Regions from separate parts of the Neorhizobium tunisiense genome, predicted to be linked through region 1. Evidence: predicted binding sites of a transcription regulator. Region 1 holds the regulator's gene; the other holds the start of a gene.
What was found. The regulator PhoB, encoded in region 1, activates phosphate uptake and scavenging genes when phosphate is short. The targets are predictions, from matches to a motif close to TGTCATNNANCTGTCAT.

Region 1 (9,869 bases):
AAACCTACGACGGCGTCCCGCTTTTGCCCGCTCAGGCCGATTTCTTCATCTGGGAAGCGGAAAGCTTTTCCGCCGCCCTCTCGATGCGGGCAAGCCCCTCGCGGGCTTCCTCCGCTGTGACTGTGAGCGGTGGCAGGAGACGCACCACGTTGTCGCCGGCCGGAATGGCCAGCATGTGTTCGCCGCGTATGGCGGCAACCAGATCACCCGCGGGCACCTTCGCCTTCACGCCGAGCAGCAGGCCTTCACCACGAATGTCCTCGATGACATCGGGGAAGCGGTCCTTCAGGCTCGCGAGCCCCTGGCGCAAGACCAAGGCGACATCCCGGACGTTTTCCAGGAAGCCGTCGCCGAGGATCACGTCGAGTACGGCGTTGCCGACCGCCGTGGCCAGCGGATTGCCGCCGTAAGTCGTGCCATGGGTGCCGGCGGTCATGCCGGAGGCGGCTTCCGCCGTGGCAAGGCAGGCGCCGAGCGGGAAGCCGCCACCGATGCCCTTGGCAAGCGCCATGATGTCGGGCGTCACGCCCGCCCATTCATAGGCGAACAGCCTGCCGGAACGGCCGACGCCGGTCTGGACTTCGTCGAAGATCAGCAGCAGACCGTTGTCGTCACAGACCTGGCGCAACGCCTGGAGGAATTCCTTCGGAACCGGCCGGACGCCTCCCTCTCCCTGGATCGGCTCGATCAGAATAGCCGCGGTCGCATCGGTGATCGCGGCCTTCAGGGCGTCGATGTCGCCGAACGGCACCTGATCGAAGCCTTCGACCTTCGGGCCGAAGCCTTCGAGATATTTCGCCTGGCCGCCGGCAGCGATGGTCGCCAGCGTACGGCCGTGGAAGGCACCTTCGAAGGTAATGATATGGAAGCGCTCCGGATGCCCCTTCACGAACTGATAGCGGCGCGCCGTCTTGATGGCACATTCCAGGGCCTCGGCGCCGGAATTGGTGAAGAACACCTTGTCCGCGAAAGAGTTGTCGGCGAGACGACGCGCCAGCTTCTCCTGGCCGGGCTGCTCGAAGAGGTTGGACGTGTGCCACACCTTGTCGGCCTGCGCCTTCAGCGCACCAACGAGATGCGGATGTCCGTGGCCGAGCGAATTGACCGCGACGCCGGAACCGAAATCGAGATATCGCTCCCCACTTTCCGTCACAAGCCATACGCCCTCGCCGCGCTCGAAACGCAGCGGAGCCCGGGCAAACGTGTCGAAAAGCGCGGCTTCAGCCATGGCGACATCACTCCTCTAGGCAGTCCAAAAAGGCCCATGGAACGGGCCGAAAAAACCAAAAATGCCGCCCACTGGGCGGCGGGGGCACTATCGGGGTTTAGGCCATCAATGTCAACAAAGCTCGGCGTTTTGGGCGGATCCGGGCCGGAAGGCGAAAGGCGCCGGCCAATGTGACAAAAATGACTCTCCCGGACAGCAAGTTGGGGAAAACCACGAAATCGATTCCCGCAGATTCTCCCGACTCTTGCCACGGAGTCAGCCTCACACTAGGTTAAAGATCAATTACTAGACTGCATGCGGCGGAACTAGTCACCTCAAGCATAGATATAGTGGGTGCTGCGAAATGAATTTCGCAGCAAAGGTGGAAGGATTCTGCATGCCAGCAACGTTCAAAGGCGGAGAACGGGCATGAACTGGACAGACGAGCGTGTCGAGAAGCTCAAAAGATTATGGTCGGAGGGCCTCAGCGCCAGCCAGATCGCAGCGCAACTTGGAGGCGTAAGCCGAAATGCCGTGATCGGCAAGGTGCATCGTCTGAGCCTGCCGGGTCGGGCGAAAGCCGGCGGCACGGTAGCGACGGGCCGTTCATCTGCGGCCAAGCGCACGACGTCGGCGCCGCGAGCCCCGAACTATGCATCGCGCGTCGCGACCCGGACCGTTACCCGCGCCGTTGGTGCGACGATGGTCAAGGAAGAGGTCGAAATCGAGCCCTATCAGGAGATGGAATATCGTCCCGCCTCCAACGTGGTGGTGCCGATCTCCCGTCGCCTTGCATTGACCGAACTCACCGAGCGCACCTGCAAATGGCCGGTCGGCGATCCGCTCAAGGACGACTTCCACTTCTGCGGCTGCGAATCCCCGGATGCTTCGCCCTATTGCAGCTATCACGCAAAGCTCGCCTACCAGCCGGTCAACGAGCGGCGCAAGGTTGCTGCTCGGGTCTGAGCGGCAAGGCGACACGAGGGCTAGATCGGAAGCGGGCTTGAGGTCCGCTTTTTTGTTGCTGCATGGCAGATATGCCAGGCCCAAGCCTTGCTGCCGGGCGGCATTGCGCCTATTTCCAAAACAGCGAGGACGACCTCCCCCATTCGGGCAGAAACTCCGGGACGACCCGGAACAGAACCCAGGAGGTCATCATGCGCTCGACACGCGACCGTATCCGCCATGCCATCAGCTTCGAACTGATCGGGCTCGCTCTCATCACGCCGCTCGGCGCTATCGCCTTCGGCATGCCGGCTGCCGATATCGGCGTGGTCGGCATCGGCAGCGCGACGATCGCCACCGGCTGGAACTATCTTTACAATCTCGGCTTCGACCATCTGATGCAGCGCTTCACCGGCACCACACAGAAAAGCACCGCGATACGCGTGGCGCATGCGGTGTTGTTCGAACTTGGTCTGCTGATCGCGCTTTTGCCGCTGATCGCCTGGTATCTCGGCGTCAGCATCCTCCATGCTCTGATGATGGATGTGTCTTTCGCGGTCTTCTACGTGGTCTATGCCTTCGTCTTCAACTGGGCCTATGACCGGATCTTTCCGCTGCCGGAATGGCAGCGGCAGACCGAGGCGGCTTGAGTCGGCTCGTTAAGATTCCATCGAGTAACCCGCGCCGCGGACGGTGCGGATGACATCCTGCATGTTGGAGAAGTTGAGCGCTTTTCTCAGGCGCCCGACATGCACGTCTACGGTACGCTCATCGACATAGATGTCGTGGCCCCAGACGCCATCCAGAAGCTGCGACCGTGAGAACACACGGCCGGGCGAGGCCATCAGGAATTCCAGAAGGCGGAATTCGGTCGGGCCGAGGCGCACTTCACGGCTCTTGCGGTGAACGCGATGGGTTTCCCGATCGAGTTCGATATCGCCGCAACGGAGCACGCTGGAGAGCACTTCGGGACGGGCGCGGCGCAGCATCGCCTTGACGCGGGCCATCAGCTCCGGGGTCGAGAAGGGTTTTACCACATAGTCGTCAGCGCCGGTGGCGAGGCCGCGAACACGTTCGCTCTCCTCGCCGCGGGCCGTCAGCATGATGATCGGCAGGCGTTCCGTTTCCGAACGCGTGCGCAGACGGCGGCAGAGTTCGATGCCGGAAACGCCGGGTAGCATCCAGTCGAGTATCAGAAGATCCGGCGTACGCTCCTGAAGCCGGATTTCGGCTTCATCCCCCCGCAGGATCGTCTCGACCTCATAACCTTCCGCTTCGAGATTGTAGCGAAGAAGCACGCTGAGTGCTTCTTCATCCTCCACCACAGCGATTTTAGGCAGCATTTCAGCTCTGCTCCGTCAGCATTCCATCATTTATTCGGTGATCGCGCCGAGTGTGTTCGACGAGTCGTCCTTCGGGCGATCGCCCTCCGGCTGGGCGCCGGTCGTCATGTAGTAGATGGTCTCGGCGATGTTGGTGGCGTGGTCGCCGATACGCTCGATGTTCTTGGCGCAGAACAGCAGGTGCGTGCAGGTGGTGATGTTGCGCGGATCCTCCATCATGTAGGTGAGGAGTTCGCGGAACAGCGAGGTGTACATCGCGTCGATTTCCTCGTCGCGGATGCGGATCGCCTCGGCCTTCTCCGCCGAACGTGTCGCGTAGACGTCGAGGACGTCCTTGAGCTGCACGAGGGCGAGATCGGAGAGATGTTCCAGACCGCGGGCGAGCTTGCGCGGAACGCCTGTGCCCTGAACCGCGATAACGCGCTTGGCGGTGTTCTTGCCAAGGTCGCCGACGCGCTCCAGATCGGAGGCGATGCGCAACGAACCGACAATCTCGCGAAGGTCGGCCGCAACCGGCTGGCGGCGGGCGATCGTGATGATCGCCTTGTCGCCGATCTCGCGCTCGGCGTGATCGAGGATCACGTCGTCGGAGATGACCTTCTGCGCGAGTGCGGCGTCGGAATTGACCAGCGCACGCACGGCGTCCGAGCACATCTGCTCGGCGAGGCCACCCATTTCGGAGATGCGGCGGCTCAGGTATTTCAGTTCGTCGTCATATGCCGACAGGATATGGGTCGATGCCATCTTCTAGTCCTCAAAATTGATTTTCAGGCGGCACAATCGGCTGGATCAGCCGAAACGGCCCATGATGTAATCCTGGGTGCGCTGATCGTCGGGATTGGTGAACATCTTGTCGGTGTCGTTCTCCTCGACGAGTTGGCCGAGATGGAACATGGCGGTGCGCTGCGACACGCGGGCAGCCTGCTGCATCGAGTGCGTCACGATGACGATCGTGTAGTTGGCACGCAGTTCATGGATGAGTTCTTCAACCTTGGCGGTCGCGATCGGGTCGAGAGCCGAGCAGGGTTCGTCCATCAGGATGACTTCCGGCGACACGGCGATCGCACGGGCGATGCACAGACGCTGCTGCTGACCGCCGGAGAGGCCGGTGCCGGATTCGTGCAGGCGATCCTTGACTTCGCCCCAGAGGCCAGCGCGCTGCAGGCTCGCCTCGACGATCTGGTCCATATCGGCCTTGCTCTTGGACAGGCCGTGGATGCGCGGACCGTAGGAGACGTTCTCGTAGATGGTCTTCGGGAACGGGTTCGGTTTCTGGAAAACCATGCCGACACGGGCGCGAAGTTCCACGACGTCGATGTTCTGGTCGTAGATATCGTCCGCATCGAGGGTGATCTTGCCGGTGACGCGGCAATTCTCGATCGTGTCGTTCATGCGGTTGAGGCAGCGCAGGAAGGTGGACTTGCCGCAGCCGGAAGGACCGATGAGAGCCGTCACAGTGTTTTCGCGGACGTTGAGGTTCACGTCGAAAAGCGCACGCTTTTCGCCGTAATACACCGAAACGTCCTTACCGATCATCTTGTGGGGAGCATCGCTCATCTTTTGGTCCAGCGCCTTTTCTACTGCCGATTCTGACATCATATTCATTGTCATACTCCTTCTACCAGCGCCGCTCGAAGCGACGCCGCAAGAGAATTGCGCCAACATTCATTAGGATGAGGAACAGGAGCAGGATGATGATTGCTCCCGAGGTACGCTCGACGAACGCGCGCTCCGCTTCGTTCGCCCACATGTAGATCTGTACCGGCAGCGCCGTCGACGGGTCGAGCGGCGTGGTCGGATAGTTGGCGACGAAGGCCACCATACCGATCAAGAGCAGCGGAGCGGTTTCGCCGAGTGCGTGGGCGAGACCGATGATCGTACCGGTCAGGATGCCGGGCATCGCGAGCGGCAGGACATGGTGAAAGATCGTCTGCATCTTGGATGCGCCGAGGCCGAGGGCCGCCGCGCGGATAGAGGGCGGCACAGCCTTCAGGGCCGCGCGGGTCGCGATGATGATCGTCGGCAGCGTCATGAGGGTGAGCACCAGGCCGCCGACCAAGGAGGCGGAACGGGGCAGGCCCATGAAGTTGACGAAGACCGCCAAGCCGAGCAGACCGTAGACGATCGAGGGAACGGCCGCGAGATTGTTGATGTTCACCTCGATCAGGTCGGTGAACTTGTTCTTCGGGGCGAATTCCTCGAGATAGATCGAGGCGGCGACGCCGATCGGCAGCGCCAGAATGAGCACGATCAGCATCATGTAGAACGAGCCGATCAGGGCAACGCCGACGCCGGCTGCTTCCGGACGGCTCGATGCGCCGTTGACGAAAATGCCGCTGTTGAAGTGCTTGGCAAGCGCGCCGCTATCGGACAGCTGCTTCATCCAGCCGAGCTGCTGGTCGTTGATCTTGCGGTTCTCCTGGCTGACGTCGAGGTCGATCTGGCCCTTGTAGGCCGAGTCGATATCGCCGGAGGCAAGCAGCGTTACCGTCTGCGTCGTGCCGATGATCGCCGGATTGGCGACCACCAGATCGCGCAACTGGACGCGGACACCATCCGACAGCATCTGGCCGATCGCGCGGGCCGCGACACGGTCGTCAACGCTGACGTTGAGCAGCTTGGCGAGAGCGTTGCGGGCGACGATCGGGTAGTTCGCCGTCATCAGCTTCTGCGGATTGGCGGCGCGTTCGTTCTGCGGATCGATGATCTGCTGCGAAAACTCGACCGGCATGGTGATCATGGTCTGCTGGAAGGCGGTGTATCCCTTGGAGACCACCGACCACAGCAGAAGCATCAGGAAGATGATGCCGAAGGAAAGCGCGGCGATGCCATAGGCACGGAAGCGACGCTCGGCGGCGTAGCGGCGCTTGATGCCGATATCGCGACGGACGGACCTGGCCTTGGGGATGCCGGCGGCGGGAGAAACCACATCGGTCATTCGTACTGCTCCCGGTATTTGCGCACGATATAAAGCGCATAGATGTTGAGGCAAAGCGTGATGGCGAAAAGCGTGATGCCCAGCGCGAAGGCAACCAGGGTCTGCGGCGAGGTGAACTCAAGGTCGCCCGTCAGCTGGTTGACGATCTTGACGGTCACGGTCGTCATCGGCTCGAAGGGGTTGATCTGCAGGCGGGCGGCGACACCGGCCGCAAGCACGACGATCATGGTTTCACCGACGGCGCGCGATGCAGTCATCAGAAGTGCGCCGACGATGCCCGGAAGAGCGGCCGGCAGGACGACCTTCTTGATGGTTTCCGAACGGGTGGCGCCGAGGCCCAGCGAACCGTCACGCAGGGCACGCGGCACTGCAGTGATGATATCGTCCGACAGCGAGGATACGTAGGGGATCAGCATGATGCCCATGACGAAACCGGCCGTCAAAACGCTCTGTGCCTGGATGAAGTTGGCATAGTCGCCAGTGACGAGGCCGTTCAGCTGCGAAGAAATGTCGCGAAGGAACGGGCCGACGGTGGTCAATGCGAAGAAGCCGTAGACGATGGTCGGAATGCCGGCGAGCACTTCGAGGAGCGGCTTGGCAACCGAGCGGACCTTCGGCGATGCGTATTCGGACATGTAGATTGCCGAAAAGAGGCCGATCGGAACCGCGAAGAGCATCGCGACGAAACCGATATAGAGCGTGCCGAGCAGCAGCGGAATGAGGCCAAACTGACCTTCGGAGCCACCCGAACCGGCAGCCGCAAAACGAGGATCCCATACCGTGCCGAAGAAGAATTCCCAGGCGGGAATGGCGGTGAAGAAGTGGGCGGCTTCCGTCAGCATCGACGCGACGATGCCGACCGTGGTCAGAATAGCGATCGAAGACGCGAGGACGAGGCTGCCGAGAACCACTTTTTCCACCCGATTGCGGGCGCGGAAGCGCGGCGCGATCTGGCGATAAGCGAAGAGGGCGCCGCCGATGGAGGCCCCCAGAACGACGATCGTCATGAGGATGCGGCTGACGAACGTCATCCTGTTCAGATCGGCAGCGGCCTTGACCATGAAGGGCTGCGGATCACCCGCAAGCGGGACACCCTTGGCGCCAAGCGCCGTACGAAGCTCCACCGGATTGTTTTCGATGCGAGCGATCTCGTCGCCGGTCAGCGCATTCATGCCGCGGGCGATCGAGGTAATCATCCCGTAGCTGAGACCCTGTTCGGCCTGCGACTGGGTTTTCACCTCTTCGGGAAACGCACCGCGTACCGAGGAGCTGATATACATGGGGCTGGCGACCAGCCAGACAAAGAGAATGACGACGGCCGGCAGGATCGCCCAGACAGCGACAAAAGAACCGTAATATCCGGGCCGCGAATGAAGTTTGGAGGAAATCCCTCCGACCAGTGCCATTGAATACCGGGCACCGGCGACGTAACCAGCTATGCCGATTATTGCCAAAATCAATAATATTAGTGATGTGTTCATCATAATCCCCCGGCGTACCGCCTTTGGCGGCAACCCATCACCGCCCAGCTCCGTTCATCGGAACCGATCGCATTCGCCGTCGCGCCTTGGGCAACACCATCGCCGCAAAGCCGACGATCCACGCCGATGCAAGAGCCTTCGGCGGGAAGAGAAAACGGCGCCGCCAAAAGCGGCGCCGGTCTTTCGATTACATCGTCTTGCCAGCGGAGAAGTCCTTGCGGGCCTGCACGCGCTGCGCTTCGGGAGCAGCAACGAGGCCGTACTCGACGAGCGGCGAGTCAGGACCGATCATGTCGTCGGACATGAAGAACTCGACGTATTCCTTAAGGCCGGGAACGACGCCCAGATGAGCCTTCTTCACGTAGAAGAACAGCGGGCGGGAGACGGGGTAGGTACCGTCAGCAATCACAGCCGCGGTCGGCTTGATGCCGTTGACGGTGGCGACTTTCAGCTTGTCGGCATTGTTTTCATAGAAGGCGAGGCCGAATACGCCGACGCCGGTCTTGTTGGCGGCGATGCGAGCGAGCGTCTCGGTATAGTCGCCGTCGATGTCGACAGCAACGCCGTCCTTGCGAACAGCAATGCACTTGGCGGCCGCCTGCTTGGCGTCCGGAACGAGCGTCTTGATGGCATCCGCGGCACCGGTTGCCTTGCAGCCTTCTGCCAATACCTTCTCTTCGAAGACTTCGCGCGTGCCGTGCTTCGTGCCCGGAATATAGGCAGCGATCGGGCCCTTCGGCAGAGTCGGGTTGATCTCCGACCAGTTCTTGTAGGGGTTGGCGACGAGCTTTCCGTCAACAACCACTTCAGCGGCAAGAGCCTTGTAGAAGTCCTTCGGCTCGATCTTCATTTCGCCGTTGCTGCTGGCGGTCGCGAAGACGATACCGTCGTAACCGATGCGAATTTCCTGGACGTCAGTCACGCCGGCTGCCTTGCAGGCTTCCAGTTCGCTCTTGTTGATCGGACGCGAAGAATTAGCAATGTCGATAGTGGCTTCGCCGACGCCCTTGCAGAATTCCTTGAGGCCCGCGCCCGAGCCGCCCGACTCGACGATCGGCGTCTTGAACTTCGGGAAGGCTTCGCCGAAAGATTCAGCAACGATCTTCGCATAGGGAAGAACCGTGGACGAACCGGCAACCTGGACCTGGTCGCGTGCGGCGGCGGCGCCGGCAAACGCAACGGAGGCCACCAAGGCAGCTGCAGAGAGTTTAAGGATGTTCATGAGGAATCTCCCGTCATGGGCTTGTGTGAATGCGGACGGCGCTGGCTCTCGCTCTCGCCAACGCTCGGCCCGCTTGTCTTAGCCGCTGTAGCCTCTCTCTTTTATGTCAGTTCGGTGAAACATTTATGACATATCAAGCAATTGATATTTCAACATAAAATTAATGCACGGCTTTGCAGTGAGAAGGTTTTATGTCAGAACCTGACGGTGAACTGGCTTCCCTTGCCAACTTCCGACTTCACGATCAGGCGCGCTCTGTGGCGGGTTAGGATGTGCTTGACAATTGCAAGGCCGAGGCCCGTCCCTTTCTTGGAGCGGCTGTCGGCCACGCTGACCCGGTAGAAGCGCTCGGTCAGCCTCGGAACGTGCTCGGCCGGAATGCCCGGCCCCTGGTCGACGACGGTCACTTCCACCGGATCGGAGGCGCCGTTGCGCAGATAGACGTCCACGAACTTGCCTTCCTGGCCGTATTTGCAGGCGTTCTCGATCAGGTTTTCGAAAACCTGGACGAGTTCGTCGCGATCACCGAGGACCTCCACCTTGCCTTCCGGCAGATGCGTGCGGATCTCGACCCCGAGGTCGTCGGCGAGCGGGACCAGCGCATCCCGCACATGACTGATCAGCGGCTTCAGGTCGATCGTCTGGTCGGGTGCGATATGGGATTTGAGCTCCAGGCGTGACAGCGACATGAGGTCATCGACAAGACGGCTCATACGCGTCGCCTGGTCGAACA
Region 2 (9,869 bases), 1.4 Mb from region 1:
GGGCGGCATCCATATCGAGATGACCGGCAAGGACGTCACCGAATGCACCGGCGGCGCTCGTGCCGTCACGGCCGGCGACCTGCAGGACCGTTACCACACCCATTGCGACCCGCGTCTCAACGCCGACCAGGCGCTGGAGTTGGCCTTCCTGCTCGCCGAGCGGATGAAGAGCGGCCGCGACGAGAAGCGGATGGTCGTCAACGGCTGAACCGCCACACACGATGGCTGAAAATCGGAGAAGGCCGGCGGTGACGCTGGCCTTTTTATTATTATTTCCTTTGATGGCATGATCAGCCGAATAGATTTGACCCCGCGGCCCGCGCTCGCGACACTGCGTCTTGCTTTCGTCGGGGATGTTGCATGGAGCAGAAAAACAGCGGTCGTTGCCTGTGCGGCGCGATCCGGTTTGAGACGGTCGGTCCGTTGCGGACGATCACGGCCTGTCATTGTTCGCAATGCCGCCGCCAGACCGGGCTCTATTATGCGGCCACCAGCGTGTGCGTCGAGAACATGACGCTTCAAGGCGAGGACAGGCTCAGCTGGTATCGTGCCAGCGACGAAGCGCGGCGCGGCTTCTGCTCGCAATGCGGCTCGGCGCTGTTCTGGCAGGCGGAGGGCGCGCAGAGCATTTCGATCCTGGCGGGCGCCTTCGACCAGCCGAGCGGGCTTGTCATGGGCGAGCATATCTATTGCGCCGAGAAGGCGGATTTCTATGAATTGCCCGAGGACGACGTGCCGCATTATCCGGGCGATCGTCCTGCATCCGCCTGACGGACAAAAAACTCTCGCAACGACGTTGCCGCCGCCTGCGGCTGACGCTAAATCGGTACCATGACCCAGGACATCAGCCAGACTTTCCGTATCGCCGTCGCGCAGCTCAACCCGACCGTCGGCGATATCGCCGGCAATCTGGCGTTGGCCCGAGAAGCCCGAAGAGATGCTGCCCGCGAGGAGGCGGATCTCATCCTGTTTACGGAGCTCTTCCTGTCCGGTTATCCGCCGGAAGACCTTGTCCTGAAACCGGCTTTCCTGAAGGCCTGCCTGAAGGCGGTGGAGGAGCTTGCTGCCGATACGGCGGATGGTGGCCCCGGTGTCATCATCGGATTTCCCCGCCAGGGCGAGGAAGGCCGGCACAACTCGATCGCCGTGCTCGACGGTGGCAGGGTGATCGCCGTGCGCGACAAGATCGACCTGCCGAACTATGGCGAGTTCGATGAGAAGCGCGTCTTTATCGCCGGCGAGATGCCCGGACCGGTGAATTTTCGCGGCGTCCGGCTCGGCATCCCGATCTGCGAGGATATCTGGGGCGATCTCGGCGTCTGCGAGACGCTGTCGGAAAGCGGTGCGGAAATCCTGCTCGTGCCGAACGGCTCGCCCTACTATCGCGGCAAGGTGGATATCCGCCACCAGGTCGTGCTGAAACAGGTGATCGAGACCGGCCTGCCGATGATCTACGCGGCCCAGCTCGGCGGCCAGGACGAACTGGTCTTCGACGGCGCCAGCTTCGCCTTCAATGTGGACAAGTCGCTCGCCTTCCAGATGAGCCAGTTCGAGCCGGCCGTTGCCGTCACCGAGTGGAGACGAATTGGCGAGACCTGGCATTGTGCACGCGGCCCGATGGCGCGCATTCCGGAAAAGGAGGAGGCGGATTACCGCGCCTGCCTGCTCGGCTTCCGCGATTACGTCAACAAGAACGGTTTCAAGTCGGTCGTGCTCGGCCTGTCCGGCGGTATCGACAGCGCCATCTGCGCGGCGATCGCCGTCGATGCGCTCGGCGAGGAGAGGGTGCGCACCGTGATGCTGCCCTATCGCTATACATCCGAGGATTCGCTGAAGGACGCGGCCGATTGCGCCAGGGCGCTCGGCTGCCGTTACGATATCGTCCAGATCGCCGAGCCGGTGGATGGTTTTTCGTCGGCGCTGGCCGAGCTGTTCGAGGGAACCGAGGAGGGCATCACCGAGGAGAACCTCCAGAGCCGCGCGCGCGGCACGATCCTGATGGCGATCTCCAACAAGTTCGGCTCGATGGTGGTGACGACCGGCAACAAGTCGGAAATGTCGGTCGGTTACGCGACCCTCTACGGCGACATGAACGGCGGCTTCAATCCGATCAAGGACCTCTACAAGATGCAGGTCTATGCGCTGGCCGCCTGGCGCAACCAACACCTGCCGCCGACGGCTCTCGGCCCGAGCGGCGAGGTGATCCCGAAGAACATCATCTCAAAGGCGCCATCCGCGGAACTGAGGCCCAACCAGACCGACCAGGACTCGCTGCCGCCCTATCCGGTGCTCGACGACATTCTCGAGTGCCTCGTCGAGTTGGAGATGGGCACCGAGGAGATTATCGCCCGCGGCCACGACATCGCGACCGTTCACCGCATCGAGCACCTTCTCTATCTCGCCGAATACAAGCGGCGCCAATCGGCGCCGGGCGTCAAAATCACCAAGAAGAATTTCGGCCGCGACCGGCGTTACCCGATCACCAACCGTTTCCGCGATCGGTAGGAGAGGGATCATGGCCCCGCGCAGATCGAGGCGCCCAACTGGTCACCCGCAGCAGTGAATTCGCCTAGGTGCGCTATTTCGCCGTCGCATGAGCGTCTTGCGCCGGGGATTGGGTAAGGGCATAACCGATCCTGTCAGGTGCCGGCCAAAAGCCGGAGAATCGGGAATCCGGGGTGGATCCGGAACGTGCCCAACGCTGTGAGGTGGACGCCCGGCCGCAGGAATTTAGCCACTGGGAAACCGGGAAGGCTGCGGCGGGAAGCGGACGAAGCCAAGTCAGAAGACCGGCCTGACACGATAGACCGAACCCGCGCGGACGGCGGAAAGGTTTCGGACCTCTCCTTGCTTTCGAAAGGTTGGGGAGCGACGGCATTGTTGGGGATAAACGATGCGACCTGACCCTTTCGCGCATGCCTTGCTGCCTGCCGGTGAATTTTCGAAGGCCGATCGTGCGGCCGTCTACAAGGCGATCGAGACGCGACGCGACGTGCGCGACCAGTTCCTGCCCGATCCGTTGCCGGACGACTTGGTAAAGCGGCTGCTTGGCGCCGCGCATGCAGCCCCCTCGGTCGGTTTCATGCAACCGTGGAATTTCATCCTCATCCGAGACCAGGCGGTGCGGGAGGCAGCGTGGGCCGCCTTTTCGCGCGCCAATGACGAAGCGGAGGCAATGTTTGCGGAGGAAAGCCGTGATTTGTACCGCAGCCTCAAGCTCGAAGGCATCCGCAAGGCACCGCTGTCGATCTGCGTCACCTGTGATCCGGATCGCGCAGGCCCGGTCGTGCTCGGCCGCACCCACAATCCGCGCATGGACGCCTATTCGACCGTCTGCGCCGTGCAGAACCTCTGGCTTGCTGCCAGGGCCGAAGGCGTCGGCGTCGGCTGGGTCAGCATTTTTCGCGACGAGGACGTGCGCGGGCTGCTGGGCATTCCCGACCGCATCGAGATCGTCGCCTGGCTCTGCCTCGGTTATGTCGACCGGCTCTATGGCGAGCCGGAGCTGGCGCTCAAGGGCTGGCGCCAGCGCCTGACCCTGGACGAACTGATCTTTGAGGACCGATGGGAAAACCGCTGACTATTGCTGCGGCTGCGGTCCTGCCGATTGCGGATTGCTGAGATCGATACTCTCATCGGGCAGGAAGGTCGGCCCGACGGTGCGCACCTTCTTGTTCGGATCGTAGGCTCGCTCCGGTGGCGGTGTGAGCACTGGCCGCTGGACTGCGGCCTGCGGCGGATGCGTCTGCAATTTGGTGATCCCGGAATAGGGCTCCTCCTGCCTGGGCAGCTCGATCCCCGGCACCTTTCGGCGGTCGTCGACGACAGGCGGCAGAGGCTCGAAAGAGGGGATGCAGCGCTGTTCGCGAATGGCGGCGAGAATGGCATTGCGCTCTTCCGAGGGCAGGATCATCTGCCGCGAACTGTTCCGTTCCGCTGCCAGCGCGTCGCGGCTCTGCTCCATTCTGTCCAGCGCATCCCGCATCTGGCCGCAGACCTCGGCATTCGGGCCGCCCAGAACCACGACGCTGCCGTTGCCGCAGCCGGCGCGGCGCATGTCGATCCTGAGCTCCCGGATATCGGCATTGTATTCGCCGAGTTGCTGGGCATAGCTGCGCGCCACGGAGGTGCTGCCGATGATCTGCGGGCTGTTTCCAAGTTTCCGGTAGAGTGCCGCACAAACGGCGGGGTCCCCCGCAAGCGCTGCGGCCGGCAGAAAAAACAGAGGTATGGTCAGCAGGCCGCGAAGCGGTATCGGCAATTCCGGCATCCTCTCCAGAGTGGAGATGGCATCATGGAACGTTCCGGTTGACAATCTCATAAAGTCGCCGGCATCGCCCTCAAAAATCGGGGCAATACCCGGCGCAGGTCATTTCTGCAGCAGGGAGTTCGAGCCCTGTTCAGGGCTCAAACCGCTGTGCGGGTGAATCTGCAATTTAAGATTGAAATTGCAGATTTGGCTGCGATGCTTCGACAACCGCCAGCGCCGCCATGTTCACGACGCCGCGCGACGTGACCGAGGACGACAGGATATGCGCCGGCTGGGCCGCTCCCAGAAGAATGGGGCCGACATGCAAGGCGTCCGTCAGGTTGCGCACGAGGCCGAGCGAGATGTTTGCCGCGTCGAGGTTCGGGAAAACCAGCAGGTTGGCCTCGCCGGTCAGCGAACTGTTCGGCATGGCCCGCTTGCGCAGCGTTTCCGACAGGGCAGAACCGCCCTGCATTTCGCCGTCCACTTCAAGCTCCGGTGCCCGCTGGCGCACCAGCTTCAGGGCGGTCCGCATCTTCTGGGCGCTTTCCGAATCGCGCGAGCCGAAATTCGAATGGCAGATCAGCGCCGCCTTCGGGGTGATGCCGAAGCGGCGGATTTCCTCGGCCGCCAGAACCGTGATCTCGGCGATTTCCTGCGCGGACGGGTTGTAGTTGACGAAGGTGTCGGTGAAGAACATCGCACCACGCTGGGAGATGACCAGGCTGAGGCCCGAGAAGGCGCAGACGTCCGGCCGCTTGCCGATGATCTGGTTCACGTCGCTGAGATGCTTGTCGTAACGGCCTTCGACGCCGCAGATCAGCGCGTCCGCATCGCCGCGCTTGACCGCGAGCGCGCCGATCACCGTGTTGTTGGTGCGCACGATGGTGCGCGCCGCTTCCGGATTGATGCCTTCGCGGCCGACCAGGGCGAAATATTCGTCGACATAGTCGCGATAGCGCGGATCGTCTTCCGGGTTGACCACGGCGAAATCGACATTCGGGCGGATGCGGATGCCGAAACGGGCAAGCCGTGCCTCGATGACGGAAGGACGACCGATCAGGATCGGGGTCGCCGTCTTTTCCTCGAGCAGAACCTGGGCGGCGCGCAAGACGCGCTCGTCCTCGCCCTCGGCGAAGATCACCCGGTTCTTTTCCGAAACCTTGGCGGCGCTGAAGATCGGCTTCATGACGAAACCGGAGCGCCACACGAAGCGGTTCAGCTGGTCGAGATAGGCCTCGAAATCCTGGATCGGCCGGGATGCGACGCCGGTCTCGGCAGCGGCTTTGGCAACCGCCGGGGCAATGCGCAGGATGAGGCGCGGATCGAAAGGCGAGGGGATGAGATAGTCGGCTCCGAAGATCGGAGTCTCGCCGGAATAGGCGCGCGCGGCAACGTCGGAGACTTCCTCGCGGGCAAGCGCTGCGATCGCCTTGACCGCTGCCATCTTCATCTCCTCGTTGATCGTCCGGGCGCCGCAATCGAGCGCACCGCGGAAGATGTAGGGGAAGCACAGCACGTTGTTGACCTGGTTCGGGAAGTCCGAACGGCCGGTGCAGATCATCGCGTCGGGGCGGGCGGCGCGGGCGAGCTCCGGCATGATTTCCGGCGTCGGATTGGCAAGCGCCATGATCAGCGGCTTTTCGGCCATCTGCGCCAGGAGTTCGGGCTTTAGCACGCCCGCGGCGGAGAGGCCGAGAAACACGTCGGCACCGCCGATGCTGTCGGCAAGGACGCGCTTGTCGGATTTCTGGGTGTAGATTTCCTTCCACTCGTCCATCAGCGTATTGCGCCCGTCATAGACAAGGCCTTCGATGTCGTGGACCCAGATATTCTCCTTTTTCGCGCCGAGCGAAACGAGGAGATGCAGGCAGGCCAGCGCCGCGGCACCCGCGCCCGACGTCACGATCTTCACGTCGGCGATGTTCTTGCCCGCCAGTTCCAACCCGTTCAGGATCGCGGCAGCGACGATGATGGCGGTGCCGTGCTGGTCGTCGTGGAAGACCGGGATGTTCATCTTTTCGCGCAGCCGGCGCTCGACCTCGAAACATTCCGGCGACTTGATGTCTTCGAGGTTGATACCGCCGAAGGTCGGCTCGAGCGCCGAGACGGTCGAGACCATCGCCTCGATGCCGGGCGCGTCGATCTCGATGTCGAAGACGTCGATGCCGGCGAATTTCTTGAAGAGGACGGCCTTGCCTTCCATGACCGGCTTTGAAGCCAGCGGGCCGATATTGCCGAGCCCAAGCACGGCCGAACCGTTCGAGACGACGGCGACGAGGTTGGCGCGGGCGGTATAGTCCGCAGCCATATCCGGGTTATCGCGGATCGCCAGACATGGGGCTGCAACGCCCGGAGAATAGGCAAGCGCCAGGTCGCGCTGGTTGCCGAGCGGCTTGGTCGCCTGGATCTCCAGCTTGCCAGGCCGCGGGTAGCGGTGGAAGAACAGCGCCTGCTCGTCGAGATCGCCGCTGACCGGCATGGTCGGCGCCTTCGGTTTGTCCTGCGCGTTCATGTTTCCTCCTGGCTTGCTTGTTCTGTCTTTGAGGGGTCGAAAGGAGAGACCTCTCCTTACATCAATCGATCGGCAGCGACAGCAGCTAATTTGGGGTGATGGCGGAAATTGGAACATGGCCGATCGGAACGCCGGGGCCGGCTTTTCCCCGCCCTGTCATCATCCTGAAACACGAGTCTGGTTTTGAAGCCACCAGAAGCGGCAGCGAAAGGACGACTTCGTGACCGGTGAGATGGATACAAGGCATTTCAGAACGCTCTTCATTTCGGACGTTCATCTGGGCTCCAAGGCGGCCCGAACAGACTTCCTCCTGGATTTCCTGCGTTGTCACGAAGCGGATACCATCTTCCTGGTCGGCGACATCGTCGACGGCTGGCGGCTGAAGCGCAACTGGTACTGGCCGCAGGGCTGCAACGACGTGGTCCAGAAGCTGCTGCGCAAGGCGCGCAAGGGCACCCGCATCGTCTACATCCCCGGCAACCACGACGAATTCCTGCGCTCCTTCCCGGGCACCCATTTCGGCGGCATCGAAGTCGCGGAGCGCGAAATCTACGAAATGGCCGACGGCAAGAAATACCTGGTCCTGCATGGCGACGAATTCGACGTCGTGGTCCGCAACGCCCGCCTGCTCGCCTATCTCGGCGACTGGGCCTATGACGCGGCCATCGTCATCAATATCGGCCTTGCCGCCATCCGCCGACGCCTCGGCATGCCCTACTGGTCGTTCTCGGCCTGGGCCAAGCTGCAGGTCAAACACGCCGTGAATTTCATCGGCGAGTTCCAGCGGGTCGTCGCCGACGAAGCCCGCCGCAACAATGTCGATGGCGTCATCTGCGGCCATATCCATCACGCCGTCATGGAAGACATCGACGGCATCCACTACGTCAATACCGGCGACTGGGTGGAAAGCTGTACGGCGATCGCCGAGAACTTCGACGGCACTCTGGAGATGATCTCGTGGCAGAACATCGCCGCCACGGCCGAGATCAAGGCCTTGCCGGCGCCACAATCCATCGAGGACATGCGGGCCGCCTGAGTGGCCTGCGACAGATGGACAGGCCGGTCAGAGGGCTACATCTTGCCATAGGCAGGCACAAGGGTGTGTGTTAGGTAAGCTGAAACTTCAGCAACCCACCCGTGAAATCGTGATTCCCTTAAATACGGCGCAGACAGCGCCCCGGTTCTTCCAGTTGCGCTGTGCGATCGCCTATGGGGCGCCGCTCGGGGTGAATGGCGTGATTCTGCCCTATCTGCCCGTCTGGCTCGACGGGCTTGCCTTTACCGAGTTTGAAATCGGCATCGTGCTCGCTTCGCAGCTTTTCCTGCGCGTGGTGGCAGCCCCTGTTGCCGGCCTGCTTGCTGACCGCATGACGGAACGCACCCTGATGCTCGCCTGGTCCGGCGCGCTGTCGTTGTTGACGGCATTCGCCATGTTCTTCACCCGCGACTTCTGGCCGGTTCTCATCGTCGTCGCCGTTCAGGCGGCGGTTTTCGCGCCCTATGCGCCGATCGTCGAATCGATCGCCGTGAGCGGGGTCCGGCGCTGGGGTTTCCAATATGGCTCGATGCGGGTGTGGGGGTCGGTCGGCTTCGTGGCCGTGGTGCTATTCGTCGGCGAGCTCCTCGGCTTCTGGGGTTTCCAGGCCGTACCGTCGGCGATAGCGGTCGGTTTTCTTCTGACCGTCGCCGTTGCGTTCGCGGCTCCCAAGCTCGGCCGGGCCGTTGCAAGGCCTGACCCGGACAAGGTGCCTCAGCCGAGCTCGCTGAAAAGGCTCGACCTGCACGTGCTGATGATCGGAGCGTCGGTGGCGCAGGCAGGGCACGGCATGTTCTATACGTTCGGCACCATACACTGGCAGCAGATCGGGTTTTCGAGCGGCTCGATCGGCGTCCTGTGGAGCGCAGCCGTCGTGTCGGAGATCATCGTCTTCTTCGCAGCGGGCTGGATCGCCCGAAGGATCTCGCCCTGGACGCTGATGCGAATCGGTTGTGCGGTGGCGGTGCTGCGCTGGACACTGTTTCCGATGCCGCTCGATTTCTGGGGATATCTGGCGCTGCAGGCCACCCACGCGTTCACCTTCGCCTTTGTCCACATCGGCATCCAGCACCGGCTGGTCGAGGCGGTGCGCGAGGACCAGGAAGCCTCGATGCAGGGCGCCTATGTCTTCTACAACGGCGTTTTTCTCGCGCTTTCGACGGTGCTCTCCGGCGTACTTTACCGCCAGTTCGGCCCGACGAGCTATGTGGCCATGTCTGTCCTGGCGCTGCTTGGCCTGTCGATCATCGCGCTTGCGGCAAGACTTCAGCCCCAGAGGGTCGCTTCCGGCGGGTAGACGAGGGAACCCTCGTAGCGCAGCCCGTCCGGCCGGTCGCGGGAAAGCAGCAGCGGTCCGTCGAGATCCGCGTAGTCCGCATCCTGGGCAAGCAGCACGGCCGGCGCCATGGCGAGCGAGGAGCCGACCATGCAGCCGATCATCACGGCAAATCCAAGCCGCTGTGCTTCCGCCTTCATCGCCAGCGCTTCGGTCAGTCCGCCGGTCTTGTCGAGCTTGATGTTGACGGCGTCATAACGGTCGCGAAGGTTTGCCAGGTCCTCCGTGGCATGCACGCTTTCATCGGCGCAGACGGAAACGAGGCGGCGGATACGGGCAAGCGCCGCATCCCGGCCGGCCGGCAATGGCTGCTCGATCAACGACACATTGGTTTCCGCGGCGATCGCCATGTGGTGGGCGAGGTTTTCCTCGGTCCATCCTTCGTTGGCATCGACGATGATCCGCGCGGCCGGCGCGGCGTCACGAACGGCCCTCAGCCGCATTTCGTCATTGTCCGTCCCGAGCTTGACCTTGAGAAGCGGTCGGTAGGCATTCCGGGCCGCCTCCGCTGCCATGACCTCCGGTTCACCGAGCGACAGCGTGAAGGCGGTGACGAAGGGTTTGCGGCTGGTAGCGCCGATCACATCGGCGACACGCTGCCCGCTCAGCTTCGCCTCCAGGTCCCAGAGCGCACAATCGACGGCGTTTCGGGCAGCACCCGGCGGCATCCGTCTCTGCAGCTCCGCGCGTGTCAAACCGGCGCGGATTGCGTCAGCAATGGCCGTGATATCCT

Region 2: ABCW43_RS01475 (UDP-2,3-diacylglucosamine diphosphatase) is a predicted target of PhoB. The motif match lies at 6,919-6,935, and genes of this name have one in related genera.

The regions. Positions count from the first base shown of each region.
Region 1 covers NZ_JBDIUU010000001.1:1,667,166-1,677,034, forward strand. Annotated here, with positions in the region: gene ABCW43_RS08725 (aspartate aminotransferase family protein) at 32-1,228, opposite strand; gene ABCW43_RS08730 (GcrA family cell cycle regulator) at 1,637-2,173, shown strand; gene ABCW43_RS08735 (PACE efflux transporter) at 2,365-2,802, shown strand; gene phoB (phosphate regulon transcriptional regulator PhoB) at 2,812-3,495, opposite strand; gene phoU (phosphate signaling complex protein PhoU) at 3,526-4,239, opposite strand; gene pstB (phosphate ABC transporter ATP-binding protein PstB) at 4,285-5,100, opposite strand; gene pstA (phosphate ABC transporter permease PstA) at 5,114-6,433, opposite strand; gene pstC (phosphate ABC transporter permease subunit PstC) at 6,430-7,914, opposite strand; gene ABCW43_RS08765 (substrate-binding domain-containing protein) at 8,102-9,136, opposite strand; gene phoR (phosphate regulon sensor histidine kinase PhoR) at 9,331-9,869, opposite strand, start outside.
Region 2 covers NZ_JBDIUU010000001.1:270,892-280,760, reverse strand. Annotated here, with positions in the region: gene ABCW43_RS01505 (class II 3-deoxy-7-phosphoheptulonate synthase) at 1-208, shown strand, start outside; gene ABCW43_RS01500 (GFA family protein) at 361-771, shown strand; gene ABCW43_RS01495 (NAD+ synthase) at 832-2,505, shown strand; cobalamin riboswitch at 2,625-2,812, shown strand; gene bluB (5,6-dimethylbenzimidazole synthase) at 2,894-3,580, shown strand; gene ABCW43_RS01485 (hypothetical protein) at 3,581-4,321, opposite strand; gene ABCW43_RS01480 (NADP-dependent malic enzyme) at 4,437-6,764, opposite strand; gene ABCW43_RS01475 (UDP-2,3-diacylglucosamine diphosphatase) at 6,997-7,800, shown strand; gene ABCW43_RS01470 (MFS transporter) at 7,910-9,097, shown strand; gene dgcA (N-acetyl-D-Glu racemase DgcA) at 9,067-9,869, opposite strand, start outside.